One region of the Bifidobacterium sp. ESL0825 genome, then DNA from elsewhere that is predicted to be linked to it. Evidence: riboswitches for the same ligand, from Rfam matches in the RefSeq annotation. Region 1 holds a riboswitch; the other holds the start of a gene.

Evidence for each region. A riboswitch is a leader RNA that binds a small molecule or an ion and turns the genes downstream of it on or off. The one in region 1 is predicted to bind guanidine.
Region 2: linked by a shared signal. The riboswitch ahead of ACUIAG_RS00560 (DMT family transporter) and the one ahead of ACUIAG_RS03965 (CBU_0592 family membrane protein) in region 1 are both predicted to bind guanidine.

The regions. Positions count from the first base shown of each region.
Region 1 is NZ_CP199589.1:922,335-937,913, reverse strand. Features, by position in the region: gene ACUIAG_RS04030 (MetQ/NlpA family ABC transporter substrate-binding protein) at 1-91, shown strand, start outside; gene ACUIAG_RS04025 (glycosyltransferase) at 169-1,332, shown strand; gene ACUIAG_RS04020 (ABC transporter permease) at 1,339-2,115, opposite strand; gene ACUIAG_RS04015 (ABC transporter ATP-binding protein) at 2,112-3,044, opposite strand; gene ACUIAG_RS04010 (response regulator transcription factor) at 3,203-3,895, shown strand; gene ACUIAG_RS04005 (sensor histidine kinase) at 3,945-4,850, shown strand; gene ACUIAG_RS04000 (NAD(P)-dependent alcohol dehydrogenase) at 5,044-6,093, opposite strand; gene ACUIAG_RS03995 (threonine aldolase family protein) at 6,352-7,377, opposite strand; gene ACUIAG_RS03990 (NAD(P)(+) transhydrogenase (Re/Si-specific) subunit beta) at 7,459-8,868, opposite strand; gene ACUIAG_RS03985 (NAD(P) transhydrogenase subunit alpha) at 8,865-9,233, opposite strand; gene ACUIAG_RS03980 (NAD(P) transhydrogenase subunit alpha) at 9,230-10,420, opposite strand; gene ACUIAG_RS03975 (hypothetical protein) at 10,979-11,845, opposite strand; gene ACUIAG_RS03970 (ACT domain-containing protein) at 12,145-12,327, opposite strand; gene ACUIAG_RS03965 (CBU_0592 family membrane protein) at 12,340-12,783, opposite strand; guanidine-III (ykkC-III) riboswitch at 12,823-12,883, opposite strand; gene ACUIAG_RS03960 (aldo/keto reductase) at 13,030-13,881, shown strand; gene ACUIAG_RS03955 (NAD(P)H-dependent oxidoreductase) at 13,976-14,344, opposite strand; partial or broken gene ACUIAG_RS03950 (hypothetical protein) at 14,367-14,456, opposite strand; gene ACUIAG_RS03945 (carboxymuconolactone decarboxylase family protein) at 14,545-14,712, opposite strand; partial or broken gene ACUIAG_RS03940 (hypothetical protein) at 14,895-15,257, shown strand; gene ACUIAG_RS03935 (hypothetical protein) at 15,333-15,476, shown strand.
Region 2 is NZ_CP199589.1:134,931-150,509, forward strand. Features, by position in the region: gene murD (UDP-N-acetylmuramoyl-L-alanine--D-glutamate ligase) at 1-1,099, shown strand, start outside; gene ACUIAG_RS00535 (peptidoglycan glycosyltransferase FtsW) at 1,083-2,306, shown strand; gene ACUIAG_RS00540 (UDP-N-acetylglucosamine--N-acetylmuramyl-(pentapeptide) pyrophosphoryl-undecaprenol N-acetylglucosamine transferase) at 2,377-3,609, shown strand; gene murC (UDP-N-acetylmuramate--L-alanine ligase) at 3,740-5,317, shown strand; gene ACUIAG_RS00550 (cell division protein FtsQ/DivIB) at 5,314-6,579, shown strand; gene dtd (D-aminoacyl-tRNA deacylase) at 6,572-7,072, opposite strand; gene ACUIAG_RS00560 (DMT family transporter) at 7,236-7,598, opposite strand; guanidine-III (ykkC-III) riboswitch at 7,562-7,625, opposite strand; gene ACUIAG_RS00565 (hypothetical protein) at 7,851-9,452, opposite strand; partial or broken gene ACUIAG_RS00570 (FtsX-like permease family protein) at 9,911-10,324, shown strand; gene ACUIAG_RS00575 (FtsX-like permease family protein) at 10,748-11,245, shown strand; gene ACUIAG_RS00580 (pentapeptide repeat-containing protein) at 11,618-12,901, shown strand; RNA gene ssrA (transfer-messenger RNA) at 13,760-14,158, opposite strand; gene ACUIAG_RS00590 (LysR family transcriptional regulator) at 14,272-15,216, opposite strand; gene ACUIAG_RS00595 (NAD-dependent malic enzyme) at 15,450-15,579, opposite strand, start outside.

The DNA of each region.
Region 1 (15,579 bases):
GTCCCTGGTTTCCGCCTACCACAGTCGATATGTGGCTGATGCCATCAACCGCTACTACCGTGGGGCGGCCGTCCCGGCCTTCTCCTACTAATAGTGGGTGCAATCGGGTCGTCGCCCTTTTTTGGTCCGACCCAAAGCTGCTAATGATGAACAGCAGGGGGAAGGCTGATGAGGGATCCTAAGCGCCTGACGCTGGCCCTGGTTCTGGACTCCTTTGGCAACAGGGGCAACGGGACTTCCAACTCCGCCATCCAATACGCCCAGGGTCTGGAAGCGCTGGGGCATAGGGTCCGCTTGGTGGGGGTTGGATCGACCGAGTATCCGGCGCGAGTGCATCGAATTCCTCTGGTCTCCCGTGTGGCGGCCAGGCAGCAGATGAGCTTCGCTCGTGCTGATCCGGAACTTTTCCAAAGGGCCTTTACCGGTGTTGACCTGGTCCATATTTATGAGCCCTTCGCCTTCGGCCGGGCCGCCCTGGCACAGGCCAGGTCCATGGGCATACCGGTGACCGCAGGGTTTCACATTCAGCCTGAGAACATCACTTATTCCGCAGGCCCATTGCGCTGGCTGCCCGGGGTGGATGCGGCCATCTACCGGCTCTTTCGGTTCTGGCTCTACGACCATGTCGGGCACATCCACGTTCCTACCCAGTTGACGGCCGACCTGCTGCGCTCGCATGGGTACAAGGCCCGTCTGCACGTCATATCCAACGGGTACCAGCCCAGGTTCAACCCTGGTGACCGATACGAGCGGCAGCGATCCGGTCGGTTGATCCAGGTCGTGGCCTCTGGCAGGCTGGCTCGGGAAAAGGATCATCTGACCCTGATCCGTGCCCTGGCCTTGTGCAGGAACAAATACAGGATCCGCTTGACCATAGCAGGTACAGGTCCCATGGAGCGCCGGCTGAGAGCGGAAGCCGCTCGGCAGCTGGCCGGCATGCAGGTTTCGATTGGATTCCATCAGAACGCGACCATGCCCGATCTGCTCAGGCGGGCCGATCTTCTTATCCACCCCTCAATCGCGGATCTGGAATCGGTCAGCGTCCTGGAGGGGATGGCCTGTGGCGCAGTCCCGATCATTGCCCGATCCGACCTGAGCGCCGCAGGACACTTCGCCCTGACCCAGCATTCGCTCTTCCCGGTCGGCAGGGCCCGGTCCCTGGCTGAGCAAATCGACTGGTGGATAGACCATCCTGATGCCCTTGCAGTCTGGTCCGGACGCTACGCCGAACATGCCAAGGAACATTATTCCCTGGATGCCTCCGTCAAGGCCTTTGCCCATATGGCCATGCAGGCCGTCAGCGATCAAAGAGCCGGAGCAGGTATAGCCTGACCAGGCTTAGATCTCCTGCTTGGATATGATCAGAGCCGATCCGATGATGGCCGCCAGGACCACGCCTACGGATGCTCCGGCATAGATCCAGGCCTGATCGGCCTCCAGAGTGTTCAGAACGATCTGTTCACCGAACCCGACGAAGTCGAAGTATTTCAGCCACTGCCATTTTGCTGTCAACTCTACGAGGCCGATCAGCACGGGCCATATCACGATCGCCACCGCTGGGATGACCAGGGATTTGGCAATGATCAAGAGGACAATACCCAGACTGATGATGACGGAGATGCAGAAGCTCACCAGTAGGGTCATGACGGCCACATCCTTGCTCAAGACGCCCCAGTCGGCCCCCGGCTTCCTTCCTAGAGCCAGACCGGTGATCAGGATGGTGATGAAGTAGCACAGGGTCAGGAGGATGATGTCAATCAGGATGGTCACGTACTTGCCTAGGATGAACTGTATTCGTGATATGCCTGATGTCAGCGTGTTCTTCAAAGTGTGCTGGCTGTATTCCGAACCGATGACGATAACGAAGACCGCGATGTAAAAGTAAACCAGGGACGAGGCGGAGGCGACACCCACTTGCAGGCCGGTCCTGACTGTCCAGCCCTGGCGTTCGATTGCCGACAGTTGATGAGCGTATTCTTCGCCCCCGGTGGTGATTCCTATGGTCGTCTTGCTCCATGTGGTCACTATGCCGAGGGCCACAGTGGCAATCAGCAGAATCAGCATGCCGATGGATCGCCGCTGCCTGTAAAAGTCGGCCCTGATCTGGTTGATCATTGTTGCCTCCTAGACTCTTGAGGGTCCTTGTTCAGCAGATCCGCGAAATATTCCTCCAGCGATCCCTTCTGCTGGCTGATCTGATTGACCAGGATTCCTTCCTGAACCAGAAGTCTGTTGATGGGTCCCGGTTCCAGATTCCCCTGCCTGATCAGAATCTGATGGTCGTCAAGGACTTGGAAGGGGCCGATTCCCTCGCTATCTAGGAGCATGGCGGCTTTGGAGCTCTGGTCCACGTTGATCAACAGTCCATTCTGATTGATCCGATCCAGTTCATCCTTGTCTACCTCCTTGATCAGGCGACCGTGGCTGATGAATCCGAACCGGGAGGAGACCAGGTAGAGTTCGCTCAGAATGTGACTGGAGATGAGAATGGTCGTCTGGCGCTCCTTGTTGAGCTTGTCCAGGAGTGTTCTGAATTCCATGATTCCTGCCGGGTCCAGGCCGTTGATGGGCTCGTCCAGAATCAGGAAATCGGGCCGGTTGAGGATGGCCATGGCCAGCCCCAGGCGCTGACGCTGCCCAAGGGAGAGATGGCCGGCCAGGGTCTTGGCCTTCTCGCCCAGACCGACGAAGTCGATGGCCTGGGCGATGGCCTTGTCGTCGGCCAGCCCGTGCTGGATGGCTGTCAGTTTCATGTTCTGGATGACGGTCAGCTTTTTAAAGGCGGCTGGTGCCTCAATGATCGAGCCTATCCTGCTCAGGATGCGGCTGTCCTTGCCAATTGTGTGCCCCATCAGCCTTATGCTCCCCCTCTGCATGGGGGACAGTCCGGTGATCAGACGCATCAGGGTGGTTTTGCCAGCGCCGTTCTCGCCGATCAGCCCGTAGATCTCGCCCTTGTTTATGGAAAGGCTGACATCGTCCAGTGCCTGGAAGCGGCCGAACCGTTTGCTGACATGGCTGATATCCAGAATGGTATCGTCCATGGGGTTCCTTCCTCTGTGTCGCTACCTTCAAAATCTAAAAGGCCTTTCTTAAGTGCTTGGCCAAGAAATCATTAAGAATTGCATAAATCCGATTGGGCAAGACCGGCCTCCTTGGGTGGCTTCAGTAACATGAGAGTGACCTGCGAAAGGAAGAAAGCATGCCGACGATTCTGGTTGTGGAGGATCAGGAGGACATCCAGTCCCTGCTCAAGGATGTGCTGGGAGGGACCTACCGGATCATCCAGGCGACGACGGGCGCCCAGGCCTTGTCCTGCTTCCAGCAGGAGGAACCCGACCTGATCCTTCTGGATCTGATGCTCCCTGTAGTTACCGGGGACAGCGTCCTCAAGGCCATTCGGCATATGTCGTCGGTGCCGGTCATCATCCTCACGGCCATTCAGGATAAGACCAGAACCGTCAGCCTCCTGGAGCAGGGCGCCAATGATTATGTGACCAAGCCTTTCGACATCGACGAGCTCCGCGCTCGTGTCCAGGTCCAGCTGCGCCAATCCGGGGCACTGAAAGCCGATGCGGATGCAGAAGGTGAATCCGACTCCAAGATGTGTTTCGAAGGTATCGAGCTGGACCGGATGGAGCACACGGTCAGCGTTGATGGGCACCGGGTCGATCTGGCCCGCAAGGAATTCGCCATCCTTGAGCTCCTGATGGACCATCCGCATCGGGTTTTCGAAAAAGAGGACCTCTATAGGCAGGTTTGGAACCAGCCCTACATCAATGCCGAGAATACTCTCAATGTGCACCTGAGCACCCTGCGGACCAGCCTGAACAGGTGCGCCGGCAGCCAGCGCTACATCGTGTCGGTCTGGGGCATCGGCGTTCGCCTGGTCTGAATCGGGATGGAGGGAAGAACGATGGATAAGGGTCGTCGGAGGTGAATCCGTGAAAGTGGCCGCACTTGTTCTGGGTCTTGTCGCTCTAGCCCTGGCGATTGGTCTGGTACTGTTGATCGTCGATCTCAAACGGATCAGCGACGATCTGGATTTCATCAACCATGCGGACACCAATGCCCTGGTAACCACTGGATCCAATATCGAGCTTATCCGCACCCTGGCGGCCCGGATCAACGCCGTTCTGAACAAGACCAGACGGCTGCAGATCACTCAGGCCGAGCAGAACAAACAGGTCCGGCAGATGCTGACCAATCTGACCCATGACATCAAGACCCCGCTGACCGTGGCCAGAGGATATGCCCAGCTGCTCAAGGAGGGATCGGCTGATCAGGAGCAATTGAGCAAGATTCTCAACAACCTGCAGTCGGTGGATCGCTATTTGCATTACCTGATGGATTTCAATCTGATACAAGAAAAGAGCGTGAATCTGGATCTGGCCAAGGTGAACCTATCGGCACTGGTTCAGCAGGAGCTCTTCAATGCCTTCGATTCTTTGACTGCACGGTCAGTCACGGTGGAGCCCAGGATCCAAGCTGGTGTGGAAATCACGACGGATCAGATCATGATGAGTCGAATAATTCAGAACCTGATCGGTAACTGGCTCAAGTATGCGCAGGATTCAGCCTGGGTGGACCTATGCAAGAGTGAAGATGGGCGAATTCATCTGGACTTCGGCAACAAAACCAAGGGTGGAGCCGTCAATGTGGACAGGCTCATGGAACGGTTCCAGACCGATGACCAATCACGGACCAAGATCAGAAGCACAGGTCTGGGTCTGAGCATCGTCGACTCCCTGGTGGATTCGCTCGGCGGCTCCATGAGGCTGGAATCCGCCAATGGCATTTTCTTGGCCCACTTGTTGCTGAGCGATGCTCCCCAATCAAGCCAATCATAAACAATGCGGGTTTAAGGTCGCTTGTTAAGATGCTGTGGCCTGTCTCGGCCTTTATGACAAGGCCGAGACAGGCCACTGAGTGTATGTAGGCGGAGAAATGGTGTCAGCACATCAATCTGATTGTGTTTAAATCCGATCGTGCTTAAATCCAATCGATGGATGAGCCGCTTCTCCGCCTACGATCAAAGGAAAATCAGGCCTTGGTGTGGGGGACTATGACGGCCCTGGCTGAGAGCTTGTTGTCGACCAGCTTGTGGTAGGCATCCAGAGCGTTGTCCAGCGAGTAGGTTTCAATCTCGGTCTGGATCTGGCCGTGGCGATACATGTTGGCCACATCGTAGAGCTCAGGAATGGAGCCCCAGTACACGCCCAGCAGCTCCTGCTCCCAGGGCTTGGAGTACCAGTCGTATTCCGCCTTGCCGCCGGCGATGCCGACCACGGTCACCCGGGATCCCGGGCCGCCCGAGGCCTGTGCGGCAGCAATGGTCGGGGCCACACCCACGAAATCGAAGGCAGCATCCACGCCCTCCCCGTGGGTGATCTTCCTGATGTTCTCCACCTGGTGCTCGTCGCTCATAACGGGGATGGCACCCTTGGCCTCAGCCTTGGCCAGAGCCTCCGGCTTGGTGTCAGTGGCGATCACGGTAGCGCCGGTCAGCGCGTGCAGAATCTGAATGGCGATCTGGCCCAGCCCGCCCAGGCCAATGACCAGAGCGTACTTTCCGCCGCCGTTCAGGTGGGGCATGGCAGCCCGGATGGCGTGGTAGGGAGTCAGGGCAGCGTCAGCCAGGGGTGCAGCCGCGATTGGATCCGCATCGCCCAGGGGCACCAGGTTGCGGGCCGGGACGGTCATGTATTCGGCCATGCCGCCGTCGCGCCCCAGACCCAGGGCCAGCGACTTGTTGGTTGCGGCGCTGGAGCAGTAGTTTTCCTGGCCGGCTACGCAGTGAGGGCAGTGGCCGCATCCGGTGGGCCCGTAGACGATGTAGGCATCGCCCTTCTTGAAGCCCGTGACATCGGGTCCTACCTCTTCCACCCAGCCGGTGGTCTCATGTCCCAGAATGAACGGCGGCTTGGTGTGGCTGCCTGTTTCGGGGGTGTAGTCCTGGAAAACGGAGACATCGGAATGGCAGCAGCCTGCCCCGGCCACCTTGAGGAGAACCTCGCCGCTCCCGGGAGTCGGCTCTGGCACTTCCTTGAGGGTGGGGAAGGTGTTGAATTGCTCGAAAACAACGGCTTTCATAAGCTTCCTTTCATCGTTGAAACATTTCTGCCCTTGCGTTCAGGGCGGGAGTGTCTGCATCAGCATCGTTGCAATAAAAATTTTACTGAACGTCAGATTTGCACTCACCCGAAAGAGTGTGAGATGTCCAACAATGCAGGATTGGCCATGCCTATAGGTCGGGCCGAAAAGCCATATATATGCCCCCCCCCCTAAGGCGAACTGGGAGGGGAGGGGACAAAATGAGCTAAAGCTTGCCAGGATGAGTGTGAGCGGCTTTTACAGCAGACTGATCAGAGCCTGGGTGTCCTCAACGGTTGTCGCCCAGGAGGTGGCCAGCCGGATCACCGTGTGGGTGGCATCGCTGCGTTCCCAGAAGTCGAAGGCGACCTGCTTGGACAGCTTCTCCATGCGCTCGTTGTCCAGGCGGACGAAGGTCTGGTTGGTGGGGGAGTCCATGACAATCTGATACCCCTTCTCATGCAGGGCCTTCTTGATCATCGCTGCTGTCTGGATGGCGTTTCGGCTGATTCGCGAGTAGAGGCCGTCGGTAAAGAGGGCGTCGAACTGCACTCCCAGGAGTCTTCCCTTGGCCAGAAGGGCGCCTCTTCTTTTGATCATGGTGCTGAAATGCTCGGGAGCGTTCCCCCTGGGGAAGACCACCGCTTCCCCACAGAGTGCGCCGACCTTGGTCCCGCCGATGTAGAAAACGTCGCAGAGACGGGCTATGTCCGTCAGATCGACGTCGGTTCCGGGGGCCACCAGCCCGTACCCAAGCCTGGCCCCGTCCAGGTAGAGCGGAATCTTGTGTTCCCGACAGATTTGCGAAAGGTCTTCCAGCTCCTGGCGGGCATAGAGGGTTCCATACTCTGTGGGATGGGAGATGTAGACCATTCCGGGGAAGACCATCTGCTCATGGTTTGCGTCGGTGTAGAAGCCTTCCAAAAAGGCCTTAAGGTCCTCTGCACGAATCTTTCCCTGTTCGCCGGGGATGGTCAGAACCTTGTGGCCTACGGCTTCAATGGCGCCGGCCTCGTGGACGTTGACATGGCCCGTATCCGCAGCGACCACTCCCTGGTAAGGCTTCAGCAGGCAGGAGGTGACGACCTGGTTGGTTTGGGTCCCGCCGGCCAGGAAATAGACCTGAGCCTGGGGGCAGTCGCAGGCCTGAGCGATCTTCTGAGCGGCGGAGAAGCAGTACCGATCCTTGCCATAGCCGGGAAGATGCTCCATGTTGGTGTCGATCAGCCGCTGCAGGACTTCGGGGTGGGCGCCCTCGGAATAGTCGTTGACAAATGACAGCATGTGGGTCCTTCCTGTTAGACGATAATTGGCTCCGGACCAGCCAAGCCGATCCGGAGCCATAGCTGTGACTACAGCATATGCTCAGGCGATGAGCTCCTTGACGGATGCAATGATCGCCTGAAGGCTGACCTTGGCGTCGTTGAAGAGCATCTGCGTGTTCGGGTTGAAGTAGAGCTCGTTTTCGATGCCGGCGTACCCCTTGCCCCTGCCTCTCTTGAGGACGACAACGTGCTGGGCCTTGTCGACGTCCAGGATGGGCATACCGGAGACCGCGGTCCCCGGTCGGCGTGCAGCCGGGTTGGTCACGTCATTGGCGCCGACCACCAAGGCGACGTTGGCTGATGGGAACTGGGGATTGATGTCGTCGAGGTCGATCAATTCCTCATAGGGGACGTTGGCCTCGGCCAAGAGGACGTTCATATGTCCGGGCATGCGGCCGGCCACCGGATGGATGGCATAGGAGACCTCCACGCCGCGGCCCTTGAGCAGTTCGCCCAGGTCGGCCAGTTCGCGCTGGGCCTGGGCTTGCGCCAGACCGAAGCCGGGGACGAAGATAACCTTGTCCGCATAGACCAGCTGGACGGCCACATCGTCGGGCGTGGTCTCCTTCATGGTCCCTTGGGTGCTCGCGTCCTGGGCAGCATTGGTCGAGGAGCCGCCGAACCCGCCGGCCAGAACGCTCAGGAGCGGCCTGTTCATGGCCTGGGCCATCAGGACGGATAGAGTGGCACCTGCTGCGCCTACCAGAGCGCCTGCCACGATCAGAGCGACGTTGTCGATGGCCAGGCCATTCATGGCCACAGCTGTGCCGGTGCAGGCGTTCAAGACGGAGATGACCACGGGCATGTCGGCACCGCCAATGGGGATGACGAAGACCAGTCCATAGCCCAGGGCGAAGATGGCCGTGAGGATGGCCCATAGGGTTCGATTGCCGGGATTCAGGCAGAGCATGACCAGGCTGAGGACCGTCAACAGGGCGAAAAGCACATTCCAGACGGCCTTTGCTGGTAGCTTCAGGTTTTTGATCAGGCCGATGCCCTGGAGCTTGCCGGCAGCTATCAGAGAGCCGGTGAAGGTGATGGAACCGATGACCACACCCAGACCGGCGGTGATCAGCACTACCAGAGTCGGGGTGCCCTCGGAAGTCAATATGTCATTCAGGGCGACCAAGGCTGCAGCGCCGCCGCCGACCGTGTTGAAGACGGAAACCAGCTGAGGCATGTCCGTCATTTTGACCTTCCTGGCCGAGTAGACCCCCATTGCCGATCCGATCAGGATGCCGAGCACGAGCAGAATGATGGCCAGGGAGGAGTTGAAACCGGTGGCGAACAGATGGATGAAGGCCATAGCCACGGCGATGACCATGCCCGCTGCAGAGATCCTGTTGCCTGTACGTGCCGTCTTGGGGGAGTTCATGTAGTGCAGGCCCATGACGAACATGACCGAGGAAAGGAGATAGACGAACCAGGTAATGATATCGAGGGTATTCACTTGTTGGCTCCCTGGTTCTTAGCGGTCTCGGTCGTGAGGGACGAAGCCTGTTCGTCCTGGCTGGCCTTATCCTTTCCCTTGTCGGGTTTGGAGGACTTGAACATCTCCAGCATCCTGTCGGTCACCACGTAGCCGCCCACCACATTCATGGCGCCAAGGACGGCAGCCAGGAATATGAGTACATAGGAAAGCGGGGAATGGGCCTCCGCCGCGATAATGACTACTCCGACGATCACAATGCCATGAATGGAGTTGGCGCCCGACATGAGCGGCGTGTGAAGCGTGGCCGGAACCTTGCCGATCACCTCCACGCCGATCAGCAGGGCCAGAATGAAAAGCGTAATTGCTATGACCACAGAATTCATTGCTCTTGACCTTTCTCTTCGGCCTTTTCGTCACCTGGAGCATCCGCGCTTTCGCCCGTGCCGGAATCGGATGCATTAGATACAACCAGTGCTTGATCGATCTCGTCGTCCGCTTTGATGCTGAGCGCGCCATCACGAAGGAAATGCACCAGCACGTCCGCCACATTTCTGGACAGCAGGTTGGATGCCGTCATGGGTACGCCGCTGGCCAGGTATGGTGCCCCGATCATGATGACCCCCTTGTCGGTGGTCCTGGTTCCCACCTGTGATCCCTCGACGTTGCCGCCCAGGTCGCTGGCGGCGCAGTCCACGATCACTGCTCCGGGGTGCAGATTGGCCACACCCTTGGCGCTCAGGAGGCGGGGAGGCTTTCCGCCTGGAACCTTGGCCGTGGTGATGACCACATCGAAGCCTGCTGCTTTGGCATCCACCGCAGCCTGCTGCTGGGCCTGTTCCTGGTCGGTCAGCTGCCGTGCATAGCCGCCCTGGCCCTGTCCCTTGGAGAAGTCCAGCCCCAAATCGAGGAACTTGGCTCCCAAGGATTCCACCTCCTGCCTGGAAGCGGGCCTGACATCATAGGCAGTAACCACGGCTCCCAGACGTTTTGCGGTCCCGATGGCCTGCAGGCCTGCAATCCCCGCGCCCAGGACCAGGACCTTGGCTGGTCGGATGGTTCCTGCTGCAGTGGTCATCATGGGGAAGAAGGATCCATAGGCATCGGCAGCCACCAGAGCCGCCTTGTATCCCATGACCGAGTTCTGCGAGGTCATCTCATCCATGGACTGGGCCGAGCTGAGCTGGCGGGGGAGTCGTTCCATGGCGATTCCGGTAAGCCCGGCCGCTTCCAGGGATTTGATGTAGTCCCTGTCGCTCAAGGACCCCAGCATGCCGATGATCCATGTTCCGGCTGGAATCCTCTTCAGCAAGGAGCTTTCCGGTCTGTTGACGAAACCCAGGACTTCTGATTTGGATAGGACGGTATCCCTGTCGGTGACTGTGGCTCCCGTCCGCTGGTAGTCCTCATCCCGGAAGCCGGCTCGAGCCCCGGCCCCGGACTCCAATAGGCAGGTGATGCCTTGTCTGGTCAGCCGGGTCACGATGTCTGGCGTTAGGGCCACACGAGACTCTTCCTCGTTTGTCTCTTTGAGGACCCCGAAGGTTACGGGAGATTGTTCTGGTCCACTCATGTCTTTCCTTTTTCAAACACAGCTGTGTGTGAGCAATTGCACCATTGATTCTAGTTGCTGCACCCTGCTGTTGGGAGGTTAGTGCAGCCTGTATGTGCTTGCGCTGTATAAGTATCAGTCGAGAAGGGACCGAACTCAAGGTATTTTCCGAATGTGGACGAGAAATAGAAGGAGCATGAAGCTGTGCCCGCATAGTTGCACCCCCGCGATCTATGCAATGTCTGTAAAGTTGTAACGTCCGAAAATGGGCTCACGGTTTTGTTACCGAATTTTTGGGGGAGCCGGTCGGCGTAGCGCATGGCATCGTAGCCTCTGTCCATCCGACAGTTTCCAGCTATGACCAGCTACGGTATGTGGGTTGATCATGCAAGGGTGCCGCGCGTCTTCAAGAATGATACGCGGCACCCTGAGACGCAAAATCTCAGTGAGCACGAGACCTTGGCGAACAGAACAGCTAGGCGAGCTGATTTGTTCGTCTGCTGTGGCGGTCTCACATTGACGGTCAGCCTGCCCTTCTGGACTTGTGTGTCGTTTCTGATTGATGTGCGCTGTGGCGCCTTATTCATTTCCCTCGTGCTTGTCGTTTGCCGCGGAATCCTTGGGCTTGGACTGCAGGGGATTGTGATGGTAGATGAGGGCGAAGGCAGCCAGGGTCTCGATCATGCTGGCGATGATCCAGGTGATCACGATGGCGTTCTGGTGTTTGCCGACTGTTCCCATTCGGGTGAAGATGAAGACATCCATGATGAAGGACTGCAGCACCAGAAGGACCGTTGCTACGACTACCGTCCTGGTATGCCTGTCCGTCTCCGTTCCCTCTCCCTCCGGCTTGCCGGGAGACTTGAAGCTGGCATAGGAGAGGAGCCAGATGCCGATTCCGAATAAGACTGCGGCAAGAGGCAGGGAGAAGAAGATCGGCATGGTGCTCAAGCTGAGGCCCAGAGCTGCGACCAAGACTGCGGAGGCCAGGCCCAGATAGAAGGAGTCATGGTTTTTCGCCTTCCGCGGTTTGGGTAAGCTGGCAACACTTGGTTGAGATGGTTTGCCGACAGGCTTACTGGGTTGGCTTGGCTTGTCATCATGGAAGGAGTCATGCTCTCTGTCTGTGTGAGAGGCTTGCTCGCGGTCGGTGGCTATGGTCTGTTCCTGCTTATTTTCCTTTTCAGGCCTGCTATGATCAGCGTCCTTGTTGGATGAATCCCTGCCTTCCTTCTCGCCTGTTTGTTCAGGTGTAGGCTTCGGCTTGGGTGAATTTTCTACATGGTTATCTTTGCTGGCCTTGGGATTGTCCACCGGCTTTGGCATGTGGTTCTTGTCGTTCATGGTTGTTTGTTGGGAATCTTCACGTGTGTCGTCGCTGCGCGAGGAGTTGCCCTCGTGCCTGCCTTGGTTCTTATTCGCACGTTCGTTTCGATTGTTGCTCATCTGATCCTCCAGGCTTGTACTTCCCGTCACTTGTGGCAGGTCATCTGGCAGCCTGCCTATTTTCAGGAAGCAACCTCCGTTGAGGCCAGTTTATGTGTCATTTTCTCGTAAAAGCGGCATTGACTGGCACTAGGTCGGCATCATTTCGATATTGACCAAGTGCAGGTGAAGCACATAGAGTTAGACAAGAGATAGGGCCGGCAAAAGCGCAGGATTCGTTGCATTATATTCAACGACGAAGGGTTTTTGTTTATGCATTGGCAGCATCGGCGGTCACGATTGAAGTTGCTGTGGGTCGATCAGATGATTGTATATCCTGACTTGTCGAGGGCATCCAGGGCGGCAGGGAAGTCCTCGGCCTTGGTAAGGACATAATCCGTGTTGTAGGTCGAGACGGCGAAAATGCCTATGCCCTTGTTTGCCAGAATGGTGGCGATGGGCGCCAGGATGCCGATGAGTGAAAAGTCGAGAATGCCTTGGATGCGGAAGGCCCGTCAGCCGTCGCTGCGTTCCAGGGTCCGGCTGGGAACAATCTCGGTTGGACAGACTAATGAAGCTTCTTGGTCGGTTCGTCCTGTAAAAACAAAAGGTGAGTTCAGATCAATCTCTGTATAATCAGCAACTTTGCAGACAGTCAGTTCCGCTTCTATGGGTTGGATGCAGATACCCTGCCCTTGCCTTGTCGCTGAGCTGCAATTCTTGGTCGTGAATGAATCGCTTTTTAAATATGATCTGATGATGGCGTATAGCGCAACTAGGGCCCATACGCATTCAAGGGCAAAAAAGGCCCACCTCCAGTTAGCCAGAGCATCGACGGCCAGCAAACATGCGCCGATAAGGTTCAAAACAAGATTGACCCGGCTGCCGCTGGGCAGGCCTAGCAGCATCATCGAAGCAAAGGCCATGAGGAGCAGCAGAAATCCAATAAGCTGAGTCATTAGGAACAAACCAACCACATCCTTCCACGAGTGACCTGTTGAGCGTCGTCGTCGATCCGGGTACGGCGCGTCTCGTCGGGGGAAGGAATGCTTCCGAAAGATACTGTAGCATTACTGGCAGGGGTCGAAGGTCCGGTGTGCATCCCCATAAGCAGAGGATGAATATATAGCCAAAAGTGGTAGGCAATACTGTCTTCCTATGCTTTGTTAGATTGCAGGAGGGCATCACCAAGGAGACGATAGCGCATGGAAAAACTGCAGCTGAGCAATGGCTTCGAGCTTCCCATATTGGGATTCGGAGTCTACCAGATAGGTGATCTGGATGAATGCAGACGTAGTGTGGCATCGGCCCTCGATTGGGACTACCGCCTTATCGATACAGCTGCCTTCTACGGCAACGAGAGAGCAGTGGGGGATGCGCTGAGGGAATCTGCTATTCCTCGAGAGGAAGTGAGCCTTTCCTCAAAGGTCTGGATTCAGCAAAATGGTTACGAGGGGACGATGCAGTCCTTTGAAAAGACCCTGATCAACCTGCAGACGGACTACCTGGATCTGTACCTTATCCATATGCCTTATGGCGATTATCATGGGTCGTGGAGAGCTATGGAAGACCTGTATGACCAAGGCCGCGTTCGTGCCATCGGAGTCTGCAATTTCCTGCCTGACCGGCTAATTGATTTGATCCTTTCCAGCAGAATCGCGCCTATGGTCAATCAGATTGAGCTGCATCCCTTCACTCAGCAGACCGCACTTCGAAAGGTCATGGACGAGCAGGGGGTTGCACCCATGGCCTGGGCGCCTCTGACTAAAGGTCGTCGGGGAATTTTCGACAATCCTGTCCTCATGCGTATCGGCCAGCGCTACGGCAAGACACCGGCCCAGATAGTATTGCGCTGGCTGACCCAGCAGGGGATATGCGCCATCCCGAAATCCGCGCATGAGGAACGGATTCGCGAGAACCACAATATTGCAGATTTCAGTCTTGATGATGACGATATGCATGACATCAGAGCCATGGATACGGGAGGCCGCCTATTTCTTAATGTGGATACGCCTGAGGAGACCACACGTCTGCATGGGTTATCTTATACACAGTGACTGAGGTCCGCTGAGCTGATAAGACGAGGGCGCCCGCACTTTAAGATTCCTGTGTGGATGCCCTCGTCTTGATATTAGGGATTCTTGCTGAGGCTTATTGTGCCGGCCAGTCGCCTTGCAGACAGCTCAAGTAATCTTTGGCTGCCTTTTCCAGGCTCTGATCGCTCATACCTGAGCTAACGCCGGTCAGAATAAAGGGCTTCCGATAGACGGTTCCAATGAGATTGCTGGTAGCTTTGAACGGAGCCAGGAGCTCGTCCACCGTATAGCCGAATTCGCCCTCATGGTGATAGTTCTCTCCGGCAGAGCCGACCGAGACGGCGAGCATGAGTTCCTTGCCTTTCAGGGCATCGCCGTGGGTACCGTAGGCCCATCCGTAGGTAAGTACCAGGTCTTCCCACTCCTTGAGCAGCGGAGGACAAGCTGTACCAATACATGGGAGACTGCCATACCAGACGGTCAAAGCCTTTGACGAATGCTTGCTTACTAGGGATGTCGATCTGATTTGAGCGCAAGGCAGCATATTCGTCCCGGACCAGGATACCCTTATCCTCATGCCCCTTGGCTTCCCGCATCAGGCGGGCGTTGATCCGTGAGGCTTCCATATGGGGGTGGAAGACCAGGACTGCCGTCTTGGCGTTTTGCTTCATGCCTTATTCTCCTTCAGTCATCATTTTGCCAGATTTGCTTGGCGCGGTTGAAAGCCGACCAGGCCTTCGGCCAGCCTGCGTAGAAAACCAGATGGGTAATTTCGGCTGCTATCTCGTCCTTGGTGATGCCGTTCTTTTTCCCGATGTTCAGGTGAACGTCGAGCTGTTCTGTGCTACCCATGGCATTAATGTGGCTATGGTGATCATGCTTCTGTCGTGCGCGGACAGTGCTTGTTCGTCAGCCCAGACTTCGCCGAATAGCACATCGTCATTCAGAGTTGCGAACTGAGGCGCGAATTCGCCCAATTGCTCTCTTCCAACTGTTTGCTTTGTGGTCATGATGTTCCCTTCCTCGCTGACTATATGATCGCCCAAGATGCAGGCTCACTGCTGTCTTGGATGCGAACGGCAACAGTTTATGGCCCTCGAAACGGTATGTATAATGCCGATTACTTATATGTTGGTATTCGGTTTTTGCATGGGTCCATTGCCGAGCTTTCATCCGATTGGTTTCTTCTTGGCCCTGGCAGGTGTGTTGTCTGTTGTGACTATGGGTCGCCTTCTCTGCTGGCCGCAAGGCATTTTTTCGCATGCGCTCGCTTAGGCTGTCTTTTGAGTTATTGGGCGATAGGAGTTGAGCTCTTGAGAATCACTGGTTTGGACCATCTGGTCATCACGGTGCGGGATGTCGATGCGACCTGCGCGTTTTACCGTGATGTGCTGGCCATGAGATTGATCCCAAGGCGAATAGGCCTACGCCCGGCTCGGCTGACTTGTGTCTGCTTATGGAGGATTCGCTGGATGATGTGGTTGCCGCGTCATGAGCGTCATGTCGACTGTCTGGGTCCGGTCAATCAGACTGGTGCGCATGGGGCCATCACCTCGGTGTACGTCAGGGACCCCGATAGGAACCTGATCGAGCTTTCCAGATACGACCAGGACTGATATGGAGTACCAGCCATTTACTAATGCTTGTTCTAAGCGGGATGGTTGATAAAACGTTTTTATGAGGATATCAATCCCAACCCCTCAATTGCCCTCTCCCCCA
Region 2 (15,579 bases), 790 kb from region 1:
GACCTCCACCACCAGGATGGTCGCCGCCATGATGCAGGCCAGCGGGTTCACGGCCCCTGCGGTGGGCAACATCGGCAAGGCCATCTCCACAGCCGTTCTGGACTCCGACAACGACATGCTCTGCGTAGAGCTGAGCTCCTTCCAGCTGCACTTCACTTTTTCGCCGACCCTGGAGTGCGCGGCCATCACCAATCTGGCCGACGACCACCTGGACTGGCACGGTGGCTTTGAAGCCTATGCGGCCGACAAGGCGCGCATCTACCGGGGCGTGCGCAAGGCCCTGGTCTACAACGCTGACGACTCCCGGGTCTCTGAACTGGCCAGGCAGGCGCAGCCAGCCCCAGGCTGCCGACGTGTGGGCTTCACCTTGGGTCGGCCCGAGCCTGGGCAGTTGGGCGTAGAGGATGGCTGGGTCATAGACCGCAGCGGATTGACCGGTCATGACTTTGAGGAGGGCGTCAGGCTGGTCCGGGTGGCCGACCTGACGGATCTGTGCGAGCCTGACGGCACGGTCTACCCCCATCTGCTGGCTGATGCCCTCTGCGCCCTGGCTCTGGCCCTGGGTGCTGGGGCCAAGGTCGACGCGGCCATCGAAGCCATGCGTGCTTTCACCCCTGGCGACCACAGGATCAGTACGGTGGCCACCCTGGGCCAGGGTTCGCAGGCCATCCGTTTCGTCGACGACTCCAAGGCCACCAACGCCCATGCCGCCGAGGCCTCCCTGGCCAGCTACCATGACGGCCAGGTGGTCTGGCTGGCCGGCGGGCTGGCCAAGGGCGCCCGCTTTGACGATCTGGTCCGGTCCCGCAGGTCCAAGCTGGCTGCAGCCGTGATCATCGGCCGGGATCAGCAGCCCATGGCCCAGGCCATCAAGGCCCAGGCGCCCGATCTGCCGGTTACCCTGATCGACCCTGGTGCCGGCGATCAGGTTATGGCCCGGGCCGTCCGTGCAGCCGGCTCCTATGCAAAGCCCGGCCAGGTGGTTCTGCTGGCCCCCGCCTGCGCCTCCATGGATCAGTTCGCCTCCTATGCCGACCGGGGTGACCAGTTTGCCCAGCAGGCCGAACAGTGGGTCCACGAGCATGAAGCGCGACACTGATCCGCACAAGGCTCCCTCCCGGGGGTCTGGCGGCAAGGGGGACTACCGGGGCTGGCGGGCCATTCTCAACCCGCTATGGTGCTACTACGGCTTTTTGGCCACAGTCGTCGCCACCACGGTTTTCGGCCTGATGATGGTCTTTTCCTCCTCGGCTGTGGATCTGGTGGCCCAGGGCAGCTCTCCCTGGAGCCAGGTCATTCGTCAGAGCATATACGCCGTGGTGGGGCTGTTGCTGGCCCTTTTGGCCGTAAGGATCAGCATCGACCGCTACCGGAGCTGGAGCACCGGGTTTCTGATTGTCAGCCAGGGTGTTCAGCTGCTGACGCGTACTCCCCTGGGGCGGTCTGCCAACGGCAATGAGGGGTGGATCTCGGTGGGGGGCATCTCCATGCAGCCGGCCGAGCTGCTCAAACTGGCCCTGTGCCTGTGGCTGCCCCAGGCCCTGATCGAAGCCCAACGGCAGGCTGGCAAGGATTCCGACCTGAAGAGCCAGGCCAAGGCCTATGCCAGGCCGGCCGCCGGCTTTCTGGTCAGTTTCTTGCTGATCATGCTGGGCAAGGATCTGGGAACGGCCATGATCATCGTCATCATCGGCTTCGTGGCCTTCCTGGTCTCGGGCTTCCCCCTGCGCTGGCTGCTCAGCCTGGCAGTCCTGGGGATGGCGGCGGTCATCGGCTTCTCGGTCTATGGCAACAGCAACCGGACCCAGCGGATCATGGCCGCCTATGGCAAGTGCTCGGCGGATGACATTCAGGGTGTCTGCTACCAGTCCATCCACGGACTGTATGCCATGGCCTCGGGAGGGCTGACCGGGGTCGGGCTGGGCAACTCCAGGGAGAAGTGGAACTACCTGCCCGAGGCGCACAATGACTTCATCTTCGCTGTCATCGGCGAGGAGCTGGGCTTTGTAGGGGCGGCCATGCTTATTCTGGTCTTCGTGGTCATGGGCTGGTGCATGCTGAGGATCGCCCTGACCACCAGGAACCGGTATGCCGGCATGGTGCTGATCTGCCTGGATGTATGGCTGGTGGGTCAAGCCCTGGTCAACATCTGCGTGGTTCTGGGCCTGTTGCCGGTCATCGGCCTGCCCCTGCCCTTTGTTTCGGCTGGAGGGACCGCCCTGATCTCCTGCCTGGCTTCGGCCGGGGTGGCCTTGCAGATGATTCGGACTCAACCGGACGTGAAGGCGGCCACAGACGGGTCATGAGATATGGAATGGATATGGCGGAAAGGAAGCGGATTCGCGGATGACGACAGCGACGAGGACCGAGAACGGGATGCCTGGGGACGACCAGGAGCATGCCGGTAAGGGCGCTGGTCCCCATCTGGTGCTGGCCGGTGGTGGGACGGCAGGGCATGTCAACCCCCTGCTCAGCGTGGCTGCGGCCATTCGGGAACGCTGTCCCCAGGCGGCTGTCAGCGTGATCGGTACTGCTGTCGGGCTGGAGCACGACCTGGTGCCGGCCACCGGACTTCCCCTGGACCTGATTGAGAAGGTGCCCTTCCCCCGTCGCCCCGGCAAGGCCGCCCTAGGCTTTCCCCGGCGTTGGCGGCATGAGGTGCAGCGGGTCCGAGAATATCTGCAGGATCGGTCGGCCGACCTGGTGGTCGGCTTTGGTGGCTATGCCTCGGCGCCGGCCTACAGGGCTGCGCGGAATCTGGGTCTGCCCATCGTCGTCCACGAGCAGAACGCCCGGGCAGGCATGGCCAACAAGTTGGGCGCTCGCTGGGCTGATTTCGTAGGTACAGCCTATGAGGATACCGGCATCCGAGCCCGGGCCGGAGTGCCTGTGCGCCGCGTGGGTCTGCCCCTGCGGCCGGCCATCGCCCGACTGGCCAAGCAGATGGAGGCTGATCCCTCGGGCGCTCGCCGGGAGTCGGCGCAGTCCTTGGGTCTGGATCCCGATAGGCCCATCCTGCTGGTCACCGGGGGATCCCTGGGTGCGCTCAGCCTGAACAAGGCGGTGGCTGGCGCGGCCCGGCAACTATTGGAGCGAACCCAGGTCATCCATCTGACGGGCCGTGGCAAGGCCGACCAGGTCAGAGAGCAGGTGGCGGCAGATATGGGCGATGCGGCCATCAACGATTTGGACCCGGCCCACCAGGGCCGGGGGGACTACCACATGGCCGAATACTTGGAGCGGATCGATCTGGCCTTCGCCTGCGCTGATCTGGTGGTCTGCAGGGCTGGTGCCGGCTCTGTCAGCGAGCTGGCCGCCCTGGGGGTGCCCGCCGTCTACGTGCCCCTGCCCATCGGCAACGGCGAGCAGCGATTCAACGCCCAGCCTGTCGTTGGGGCCGGGGGAGGACTCATGGTCGATGATGCGGCGCTGGACGCCAAATGGGTGGCCCAGCACGTCCCTGCTCTTATGGCTGATAAGGATAGGCTGGCTGACATGCGCAGCCGGGCCTGGGGGTACGGGATTCGCGACGCTGCCCAGGTGATGGCTGAGCAGATCCTGACCATGGCCGACCAACACCTTGCCCGCAAGGACTCTGGGAGGGCCTAATCGGGCATAATGGAGGCAGGCGACGGGCGACCGTCCTGAACGGTCCTGAACTGTTGGAGGAGATGCAACTACTGTGCCCAAGCATGAATTGAATACTGTGCCCGGTCGGCAGGACGGCGGCGACCGGTCCCTGCCGGTTCTGGACCCCCGCCTGCCTGCCTTGGCCCAGGCCGGAGTGCGCGACCCCAGGGATTTGGGGCCCACCCACTTCATCGGCATCGGCGGGGCTGGGATGAGCGTGCTGGCCGAGATGCTCCACCAGGAGGGGGTACAGGTCTCGGGCTCCGACCGCGCCGAGGGGGACAAGACCCGTCGCCTGCGTCAGCTGGGAATCCCGGTCGCCATCGGCCAGGATGCCAGCAACGTGGCCGGGGCTCGCACGGTGGTCTGGTCCAGTGCCATCAAGCCTGACAATCCCGAGATTCTGGCAGCTCGCGAGGCCGGCGCCCGGCTGATCCACCGCAGTGACATTCTGGCCCTGCTCATGGCCTCCAGAATCTCAGTCACCGTGGCCGGTGCCCATGGCAAGACCACCACCAGTGCGCTCTTGGCCCACCTGCTGACCAAGGGCGGCCAAGGGGATCTGGCTGATCCCAGCTACGCCATCGGGGGCAGCCTTCAGAGCGGCCAGGGGCCCATGGACGGGGGGCACGTGGGGGCCGGACGGGTCCTGGTGGCCGAGGCGGACGAGTCCGACGGCAGCTTTGGCAAGTACACTCCCGACATCGCCATCATCACCAACGTGGAGCCCGACCATCTGGACCACTACGGCACGGCTGACGCCTTCCACCAGGCCTTCGTGGAACATGCCCGGCATGCCCGCCGCTTCCTGGTGGTCTGCGGGGACGACCAGGGCGCCTTGGAGGTGCTGCGGCGGCTGCACGGGGACTGCCAGGCCAAGATCATCGTCTATGCTTCGGATCCCCAGCTGAATATGGACTCCCTGCCCGGGGTCCTCGGCCTGGTTCGCATCGAGTCCGAGTCCGAAAGCAGCGGCAGCGGTCGTGAGCATTGCCGTTTGGCTCTCCCGGCGCAGGTGCTCCAGGCAGCAGGGTTGGATGCCAGCAAGCCGCTCGAATTGCAGGTGGACTTGGCGATTCCCGGCATTCACAACGCCCGCAATGCAGCCGCGGCCATCATCGCCGCCATCCTGTTGGGAATGGATCCCGATGCAGCCGCCGCTTCTGCAGCCGACTTCCGTGGGGCCTCTCGACGCTTCGAGGTCCGCGGAATCCAGCATGGGGTCACCGTAGTTGATGATTACGCCCATCATCCTACGGAGATCGCCGCCCTGCTGACCGCCGCCAGACGGCGTTATCCGGGGCGGACCATCAGGGTGCTCTTCCAGCCTCACCTGTATTCGCGAACGGCCATCTTTGCTGACCGGTTCGCAGATGCTTTGTCCCTGGCGGACGATGTGACCGTAACCGACATCTTCCCCGCCCGCGAGCTGGCCAGCGATTTTCCGGGCGTGGATGCCGGGACCATCCCTGCCGCCGCTCGCAAGGCATCGAACCATGAGTCCCGGGATTCCGGGAAGAGGTCGACCGGAGCTGTCTTCCGGGCCTGCCCGGACATGCATCAGGCAGCTCTGGATCTGGCAGAGCGGGCAGAGCCGGGGGATGTGATCCTGACTGTGGGCGCCGGCGATGTCACCGCTATGGGACCGGTCATTCTTGACAAGCTTGCTGAACGGGACGAGCAGTGAAGACCGGCAAGGGTCGCAGCGCCTCCGGCGGAGCCTCTTCCAGAAGCAGGGCCGTCCGGGCTGCCAAGGCCGCACGGACAGCCCGGTCTGGGCGCACCACCAAGCCTTTGGGAGAGGAACCGCAGACCGGCAGAACCGCCAGATCGGGCAGGTCGGCCGCTTCCGATGCTGCGGGATTGGCAGGCCGCCGGTCCAAGGCTGAAAAGACAGGCGGCAGGGGCAGGCGTCTCAAGCGGTCCAAGCGTCTCAAGGGTCGTCCCAATCGTGCCAAGAAAGCAGGCGGCTCCAGGACACGTAGCCCAAGGTCGGCCTCTTCATCCTCCCGCTCTCTAGTCAAAGGCAGCAGCGCCTCAGCCTCCACGTCTGTGACATCCAGGTCTGCGCTCTCACGCTCGACGAGTTCGGCCGGCGGATTCGTCGATGCCCGGACCATACCGCCGGACCGACCCGTCTCAGGCAGGATTGGCACCGACCAGGAGGATCAGGGGCTGGGGATCTTCGTACGGCCCAAGGTTCTGGACTTTCAGGCCCGGGTGCGCGAGAAGAAGAAGGTCAGTCGCAGGCTGGTCCTGATCCGGACAGGTGTCGTCCTCCTGGTCATGGCTCTGATTGCAGGACTGTCATGGCTGCTTTTTCTCTCGCCGGTCTTCCGCCTGCAGACCGAAAAGATCGATGTCAGCGGCGGCAATGCCTGGGTGTCCAACGATCGGGTGGCCTCAATCGTGGCTCGTCAGGGGGATCGCTCGCTGCTGCTCGTTTCCACCAATGGAGTCGAGGAGGAGATCAGCGGCATGGCCGGGGTGACCGATGCCAAGGTCCGCAAGAGTTTTCCGCACGGTCTGGAGGTGACCTTCGATGCCCAGGAGCCCACTGCGGTCTTCAAGGATGCGCAGGACAAACTGACGGCCGTCGACAGACAGGGAAGGGTGCTCAATACTGTGTCCAAGCCGGTGAAGGGAGTGCCGGTCATCCAGGTCTCCACCGTCAATCGTGCCCAGCAGGATCAGGCGGTCAGGCAGACCCTGCGGATACTGTCGACCATGCCCGAGGCCATGCGTCATTCGGTGACCAAGGTGACTGCGGAAACCCAGGACTCCATCACCACTGAGCTGGACCAGGGCAAACATGTCATCATCTGGGGCGACGGCTCCGACCTGAAGCTCAAGCAGGCCGTGGTCGACAAGATCATCAACGATCCAACCAAGATCGGCGACAAGCATCAGCTTGATGTGTCGGCGCCCCTGCGGCCCATCGTCAAATAGTCGCTGCAGGAGCTGCCGTCTTCATCAACCTGTCAGTGTCCAGCAGGATGGTCACCGGGCCATCGTTGACCAAATCCAATCGCATGTGGGCGCCGAATTGTCCGGCGGCAACAGGGACACCGGTCGCGGCCAGGGCCCGGTTCAGGTCCTGCCAGACGCTTTGGGCGTGTTGGGGTTCGCCCGCAGCCATGAAACTGGGTCGATTGCCGCGCCGCAGATCCGCGTAAAGAGTGAACTGGGAGATGGAGAGGATGGAGCCGCCGCAGTCCAGGACCGACCGGTTCATCCGGCCCTCCTCGTCGGCGAAGATGCGCATCCGGGTCAGCTTGCGCACGGCATAGTCCACCTGGGCATCGCCGTCGCTGTCCTGGACGGCCACCAGGAGCAGGAGACCCGTGCCGATGCTCTGGGGCTTGAAATCGGGATCCGGCTGCCCCTGCTCGTCGACCACATCGACCCGGGCACGGCTGACCCGCTGTATGACGATTCTCATGGTTCCAGTCTAAAAACTTCTGGCGTTGTTGTAGTGCCGCAGGGTACAGCTGGACCGGTACCTGGTGAGGGTCAGGCTGGAGACCCGTTTGAAGATCGGTGGGCAGCTTCAGGTCGAAGCCCACTATGCCTGTGTTACTCAGGTAATATGACGGGCACCGCTCTCAGTTGACGATCTTGAGTCCGACCACGCAAGCGACCAGGCCGATGATGAGCAGAATGCGGGCGAGTGAAATAGGCTCCGAGCCCGTGGCCATGGCGTAGAGGACAGTCAAGGCGGCACCGATGCCGACCCAGACCGCGTAGGCCGTGCTGGTAGGGATGCTTCGCATGGCTAAGGCCAGGCCAACTATGCTGAGAATCAATCCAACGATGAAAACCATGTCCGGGACGATTTTGGTAAAGCCTTGAGACTTGCCTAGGGCGGTGGCCCAGACTGATTCACAGATGCCAGCGAGTATGAGTACGATCCACGAGGAAATGGCTCCCTTTCGGCAAGTCTTGTCGCTGTCCGGGTACTTGACCATCGTCCGGGAACCTGCATCAGGCTCTGCGCATTAGAGTAGCACTGGTTGAATCGTAAAATGTTGAATCAGATATTTTTCACGGCGGTTCAGAGGCCGTAAATGATCAATGCTGATTCAATTCGTCAGAGATCCTGCTTAGTTGGGATTACATTGCTACTTGGTCACGTGGGATGGGAAATGCCGCAACCTAGGCTGATCTGGGCGGTCAAAGTTGTCGACAGCACATACACAGCTATATCGTATGTTCTGGTTTCACCGCTTTACTAGTGTCAGTATTAGTTGCCACTTTCCTTTGAAGCTGGAAAACCTATGAGTAATGGCTTTTTGTAGTCTTTCCTCTTTATCAGCCTCTGGGCTTATGGATGTTGATAAATACTGGCGGTCATCAAAGATGGCTGCTAGATAGATTTTGCAATCCTCCTGATTACAACAATCGAACTTCCGATCATTGGTGGCGATTTGATCTACTAAGCACGTGATGTTGCGTTGATGTTTTGTTGCATCCAGCTCTACAATGTTGTTTCGTTGAGAGTCGTAAGATTCTAGGATTTTTTGGAGTTCGTCAATTGACAACGATAGCAATGGTACCCGTTTCGTGTCGCAGGAAGCAGGATAGCATATTTTTGCCCACTCCCCGTTTTCAGTGGGTGTTAAGATGGTGTGCAGTAAATGCTGGCGATGAGTATCTACAGATAATTCTGAACGAAGGTACGTTGAAGCGACATTTGTGGATAAGCGGAAATGATCGATTTCTATATACTTCTGGTCGTCTTTAATAAACCTTTTTATCAACCACTTATCAATGGGGACCAAGAAACGATTCCAGAATGGTATTAAATAGAATATGTAAATCAATATCGGGATCAAAATCGTAAACACGAACATCAACGTAGTTGTTGGGCTTAATACAAGGGAAAAGGGTAAAATTGATATAATCCAAGAAAGTACTGCTGTAGGGAAATGGTATTTTAATTTGGGACATTTGTATTGAGTTTGATTCTCTTCGTTTGGTTGACCGTAAACGCCGATTTGTAACATAAAGAAACGATCAAACGAACAGGGGATTAGTTCAAGTACAACAGCAATGACCAAGGTGATTATACGGACGACTAGATGATTGCTCATTCTGCCGAATAGCGCTGCTATTCCACATGCTATAAATGTTGCAAGAGTGGTCATGAGGGTCAATCCGAAAATAGGGCGAAGAATAGTATCAGTTCTCGGAAGTCTTCTAACCGACGATCTTTTAGTTAATGATCGATATTCATTGAGGTGATTTGATCTCAGCATTTCGTTTTTTTGCATTGCACGAGATGAAATGACCTGTTTTACGCCATAGCTAAGGGCAAAGGCTGCTATGCAAACGCTGATGATTGTCAATAACGAACTCAGACCAAAATCGTACTGTTTAAACATGTCAGGTGCTATATAGCCTGTGATGATGACAATAGCACACGACAGTAAGCAGACAAATAGGTAGAATGCACTCGCGGTGTTGGAAGACTCGACGGTCTTTGTTTCCAGGAAAGCTGTGACAAGAGCGACACCTAGGATTAATCCCCATAATGACAGCAACATATTAGCAGGATCTGTATAAAAACCGTTATGCACAAAATTGTGAAAAAAAGTAAAGAAAATACTGTGCTCATACCACCGCTGCTCTGCTTGATTTTTGATTAAGCTATACTCCGTTGACCTGAGACTAATTCCGCATACGAGAAGTATGACAGAGGACACTACGGCTGCAAAAAACTGGTTAACATTTTCAGCGTGCCAACTTTCTGCCGGATGAAACATCGGGGAAATATTCGAATGATCTTTTGTGGTGGACATAATTGAATCTCGCTCTATCATCGTCTCTCTTTGTGAGTTTATATAGTTAAATATAAATATGGCCAAAGGACATGTAGTTTGCATACTGTCCTGGTTGCGGACCGAGAAACAGGATGACTATCGAACTGGCCAATGAGCTGGAATTGCTTGTTTGTTAGGCCTCTCCAGTTAAAGGGCTTCGTTTCAATGCTGTGACGCCTAGACGATGTAAGGCATACGATCGCAATAAGCTCGGTATCATAAGGTTGAATCAGGGTTGATTCAGGGTCGTTTCAGGGGTTTGCCGGATGTTGTCTTCAGCGTCGATCGACTATTCATGTAAATACAGAAATATAGCCGAGTGTACACACGAGGACGTGGCAGGTGGATGAAACATGACTTGGGCCTTACGTGATTTGAAAGCCAATAGTGGCATCTGGGCTGGCGTCTTTATCGTTCTTGTGGTCACCCAAACCCTGCTCTGTGCCATGAGCGTGAGCATGGGTGTCAACAGCTATTACCAGGGTTTGTCGGCCAAGACCAGGGATCCTGCCAAGAGCCTGGCTTCGGTCCTGAGTCTGGTCTTTCTCACGGTCATTGTGCTCGGCTGTTTGGTGATCAAGCACACCCTGCAGGCATCGATTCGCCAACGTCGGCAGGGGCTGGCCCTTCTTCCGCTGCTGGGCGCTACGCCTAAGCAGATCCTGGTACTTACACTTTTGCAGGTGATGATTTTGGTTCTACCAGCCTCCCTCGTTGCTGCGGCTCTTTCACCTGCGCTGGCTGGAAGGATCCTCGATTGGTATTCCGCTGGAATGCGAATACCGGTGCATTTCGCTTTTACTTGGCGCGGTTTTCCCAGGTCTGCCCTGACTGGTCTTGCAGTGGGATTGGCCACTGCCGTCTTGGCGACCAGCCGGACATTGCAGGATTTGAGGAAGATGACACCCGTCCGGATGGTGCGCCGTGCTGAGGAGAGCGAATCGGTTGAACGGCCGAGACATGGACGTGGTCTTGTATCGCTTTTCCTTGGGCTGGCCTTGCTGCTATTGCCGTTGCCTGTCTTTACCTATCTTTCGCACAGCGGCTCTGGGTCCTTAGAGCCTAAGCAAGTCCAGGCGGTCATAAGTGCCGTTGGAAGTGGACCGCTGTTTGCTATTCTCTTGCTGCTGATTGCCTTGGCACGTTCTGGGGGGCCAGTTATAAGCAGGGTCACTCAACTTTGGACTGCTCTGGTCCCCTCGTCATCTGCTGTCTGGCGGATAGCGCGTTCACAGGCTGTGGCCAGGAGTCGAGACACTACATTCGGCTCAACAGTAATAGCTCTGACTGCCTGTATGTTTCTGGTTGGTGGTCTGTTGGCTGCCGGAGGCACCAGTACCATCGCCATGAACAAGGTACCGGGAATAGAGAACGTCACATCGGGGGGAACCCTGGAGTTGCTCTATGGTTTCTGGGCAGCGCTGCTGGTCTCCCTGGTCGGCGTGATCGCGGGGTTCGCCATCGCCGCTCGGGATCGTGACCTCGATTTGGCGCTCCTGTCAATTGCCGGCGCAAACCCGCGGCAGCTGACTGCTATATCCATATTGGACGGCACCATCGTGATGACCACAGGCATTATCATCGCAGCAGGCGGCACCGGACTGGTCGGGCTGAGCACAGCTATGGTCTACTGGCCCCTTATACACAGTCTGTCCATGGTTTTTCCTTGGCAGTTCTTCCTTATATGCGGGTTGCCGATCATCGTCGTCGGTTCGCTGGCGACCATGCTGACGGCGCGGCCTGCTTTGCGGCGCTCGCCCATAGCCATTCTGCAAGGCGCCATAGGCGAATGATTGACATTAAGTCAATGCGGTTTGCTCTTATGCATTTAATTGAATGGTTTCTCTCTATAAAGCTTTGTTTGGCAATGGGTTCAGTTGATATATACAGTACCAATTCCTTCTGAACAAATTCAAATAGCAGATGCATTATAAAGATTGAAGTCTGCGATACAGTCAAGCACCACTACAGTGTCAGGTAACTCTTTATTGTCTCTCAAGACTGTGTTTTAGTGTAATAGTCTCACTGCAATGGAGATAACGAAACTTCATGCATAAGCACTGTTATCTTCCTCAAATAACAAATTTATTGGCCTGTTATCTTGAGCTAGAGCATCATATGTGGTTAACATGCTGATATAGCCAATGTGACATAATATTAGCTATATGAGTGAAAAGGAGCAGAAAAACGACGAATGCAATCATGCACGTAGTCGTTCATTAATCCATCGGTTGGGTTCCCTATCGCTACTGGAACGAATCATTATTTGGGTTTTTCTCGCAGTAATTGCATTCGTTCTGGTACTAGTTATGCTCACGATAGGTGGTGGTTCGAATATTTTGGCTGGCGATGCACAACCGCTAAACAAGACTGCTACAGCACTGACCATAATCGGTGGTATTGGCGCAGTAGGTTACCTTGTAATCAAATATCAAGAGCGTGCTGCGGCAGAAAGAGAAGAACAGCGTCAAGTGGCTAAGCAAGAAATTAATGATATATTGACTGCTGTTCGTCTGTTAGGGGATGACAAGCCATCCACGCGTATAGCTGGCGTTCAATATCTTGTTAGAGCAGGCCAGTCCTGGCCATACACTCGTCAACAAATCATAGATATCTTGTGCGGATATCTAAGAACTACACGCGAAGATGACGGCCCTGTTGAATTGACTATACTAAAGGCAATCAGAGATCATTTGACACAATTTAGTAACGATACGGCTGCTTCTTTTCATCAAAGTTCGTATTGGGAGAATATTGACCTGGACCTCCACGGGAGTAATATATGTGAACAGCTTGATTTTGAAGGTATTACATGTAATAAGTTAAACTTATCTTACGCTGATCTTCCGGAAAACGGCATAACCAGTTTTGATCATTCAACCATAAACATTGCAACATTCAAAGGAATGAGTGGTAAGTGTGCAACATCATTTAGGTCTGCACATTTTTCGGGGCCTGTCGATTTCTCAGATATGAATTTGTCTGATGCAGACTTTACAAAGTCGATTATCGTTGAAGCAACGTTTGAAGAATCTATCCTTAGGAAGGCTAAGTTTTGTGAAACGAATCTGGCAAACACAAATTTCACTTATGCAAGATTAAAAAATGCTGATTTTACCCATGCTAATCTATCAAATGCAAATTTTTCTCATGTTACTTTGCAAAATGCTGATTTTTCTCATTCCACTCTAGCTGATGTAAATATGATCATGGCGACTTTGCAGAGTGTTAATTTTGAGCAGACTGATATGGAGAATGTCGATTGCTTTGGGTCAATTTTTACGGATGTTCAATTGCCTTTGGCAACTCTAAACGGTGTCAACTTCTCTTCAGCAGATCTAACGGGTATAGACGACTTCTCGGTTGTGTCAGAGCCGATAGACGTTTTGTATGAAAAACAGAGGATTCACGATGTAAAAGAGCTGCAGTTGTTAGTTAAGAAGCGTTAATGCTGAATTTTATTTCCATGTGTAGTAAAACTCTATAGTTCTCCCGCGCAAGTTTTAACTCAGTTTAACAGATTCAAACGGCATGAATAGCTGTAGTGTTGTTGCACCTTTGCGAAGTGAAGTAGTGTGATTTAAATCTTCTGTATTATAAGGCTCTTTACGGTATAAAGTTCTGCTCAAAACTGTATCAAGACAGCTCAGTTGTAAGGATTCGCTTCTGAGAACCATCGAGGTTGATGGCTTCAACCCTGTGCAAGGCTATGAAATAAAAATGGATAAGAGTTTGCTGAATAGCTTATGTGTCTTTTGCTGCCTAAAGCGCAATCAAAGACTTCTAGGCTTTGATATGTAATCTTTAAATTTCTGGCTTCAATTTCAACTGTATTTTAAGCAAGTTCAAGATATGTCTGATTTTAATTATTGCAAGTTACCATATAATGTATTTATGCCATTTAGCATTCCATAGTTAAAAGACAATGAATGTAATGATTAATATTTACTATGACTGTATTTTTGTTTTTGTTGATAACAAGGAAAGGCGTTGTCTTTTTTGGAATTTCAATATTCTTTCGACATGATGACGTGTCTAGATATCAACTATGACTGAATCGCTGGTTCGGTTCAAGGGTCATAAACGAATTGGACCGTTAAGCCCAAATCAATAACTGGCTTAAACGAGACGTTCCGATCTGCTTCAAATGTTTCTTTTAAACTGTAGATAAAATAGTGTGAGCTGTCTTGAATTGGTTTCATAAGTATTGAATTGGTTTAGTGAAGAATTGAATCGGTAATCAACTTTGAATTCTTCAAAAAGACGGAATTCCAATGTAAGCCTTCCAAGTGTATGCAAAGGCCTCTTGGTGGAGCTGCGGGGAATTGAACCCCGGTCCGGTGACCGCACCCTCAGTCTTCTACGTGCGTAGTCTGCTGGCCTTTGTGGCTATCTGTCTGCCCCCACCTGTGTCGCAGACAACCGGTGGCGGGCATAGCCGCAGTAAAAGTCCCCGAACCGCCCTGTGGCGCAGCAGTTCAGGCGAGTCTTCTTAATGACGCTCAGCATCCCCCCGAAGGCGAAGGGGAGTGAACGGAGCAGCTGCTCACTGGTTAATCCTGGCGCGAAGCTCAGGCAGCGAGAGCGAACTCAGTGCGGTTAGATTTAGCACTTGTTGTTTGCGGGAGGACATTAACGAGCGGACCCCCGCGTTCTCGGCACGCTTCCCTGCGACGAACAGGTCACCGTCGAAACCGATCAGCCCCAATCTTGAATTATCAAGCTCTGCCGGTGCCATTACGGACCGGCCTCGTCAGTATACAACAGATGGACGCTGCGGATATTCCCGCTTCTCCCTGGGCATTGACTTGAATCCTGGTCAAGCCACAGAGCCCAGTCGACTGGTGGCATAGTCGCTGAAGGCGTGCACCTCCTCCACGTCCTCGTGGAAGGCCTCCCGCTTGGTATCGTTGAAGAGGAAGATGTTGAAATGAGGCATGTCATCCCCGGCAAAGGGAATGAAATGCAGGCCGTCGCCAGGGTGTACGCCAGCCGAGGTGATCAGGCTGCAGACCAGGCCGGATGTGGTTACCAACTTCAAGGTTTCCACGTCCGAGACCTCGATCAGGTGGCTGACTGGTTCAGACAGGTGAATCAGCCGTTCAGCGGCCTGGGCATGGACGAAATCACGGTTAAGGGTGGCGAAGGGGACGTCCCCGGGAAGCATGGCCAGATCCTCGGGATGCAGACTGGTCATTCCTGCCGCACCCAATCGTTCAACCATGGACTGAGTACAAACCATGCCGAAGGGGAAGGAGGCCAGCTTGGTCGTTTCGACGCCATCCACGCTCAGCGATTCGTCCACGCTGGCAACGGCCCCATAGTCCACACGGTGGTCCTCTATCTGGTCCAGAAGTTTTTGAGATCCTATGGTTTCTACGGTCGTGCTCTTGTCTGGGTCACACTGCTCTTGCTGCCCTTGTCCGGAGCTCAGCAGCGATGAGATGATGGGAGGCAGGCCTATAGTGCGCCGCCGAATCCCGGTTCTCGCAGCCAAGGCCTCAGGCAGGGAGTTGATCAGATCCAGGGCCTGGCCGACATGATCCACCACTGTTCTTCCTGCCTGGGTGAGCTGTGTGCCATCACCTGCTCCGAAGCGTTGCCTTTGGACCAGCCTGGTTCCCAGGCGCTTTTCCAGCCTTCTGATGGCCTGCGAGACCGCAGGCTGGGAGATGCCTGCCTCCAACGCGACGTCGGTGAAACTGCCGTACCGGGCCAGCATGGTAAGCAGCTCGAGGTCGCGGACATTATCCATATAGGTCATGAGCCGCTTCCCTTGATTGTTGCTCAGATTATTATTGCTTATCCGTCAACTTTGGCGAAAGACTACTTACCACCACCCTATCATTGTCGACTGGACTTAAGAATATTGACACCTGGGGAATATTGATACGGCTTGGCTCATGATTGTGGTCCGGCCAACACGATCGTCGTTCATAAATCGTGCTGGCCGGACCACAATCTCAATATTGCAGGAAGCGAAGGCGCTGGTTTCGCTCAGGCATCATAGTGCCACTGGGCCTTGGCCACGGCGGCGTCCACATCCTCGATCGGCTCACGGTTCAGACCCTCCTGAACCGCCTGTTCAGCCACAGCAGTGGCGACCCGGCGCGAGATCTCCTTGAGG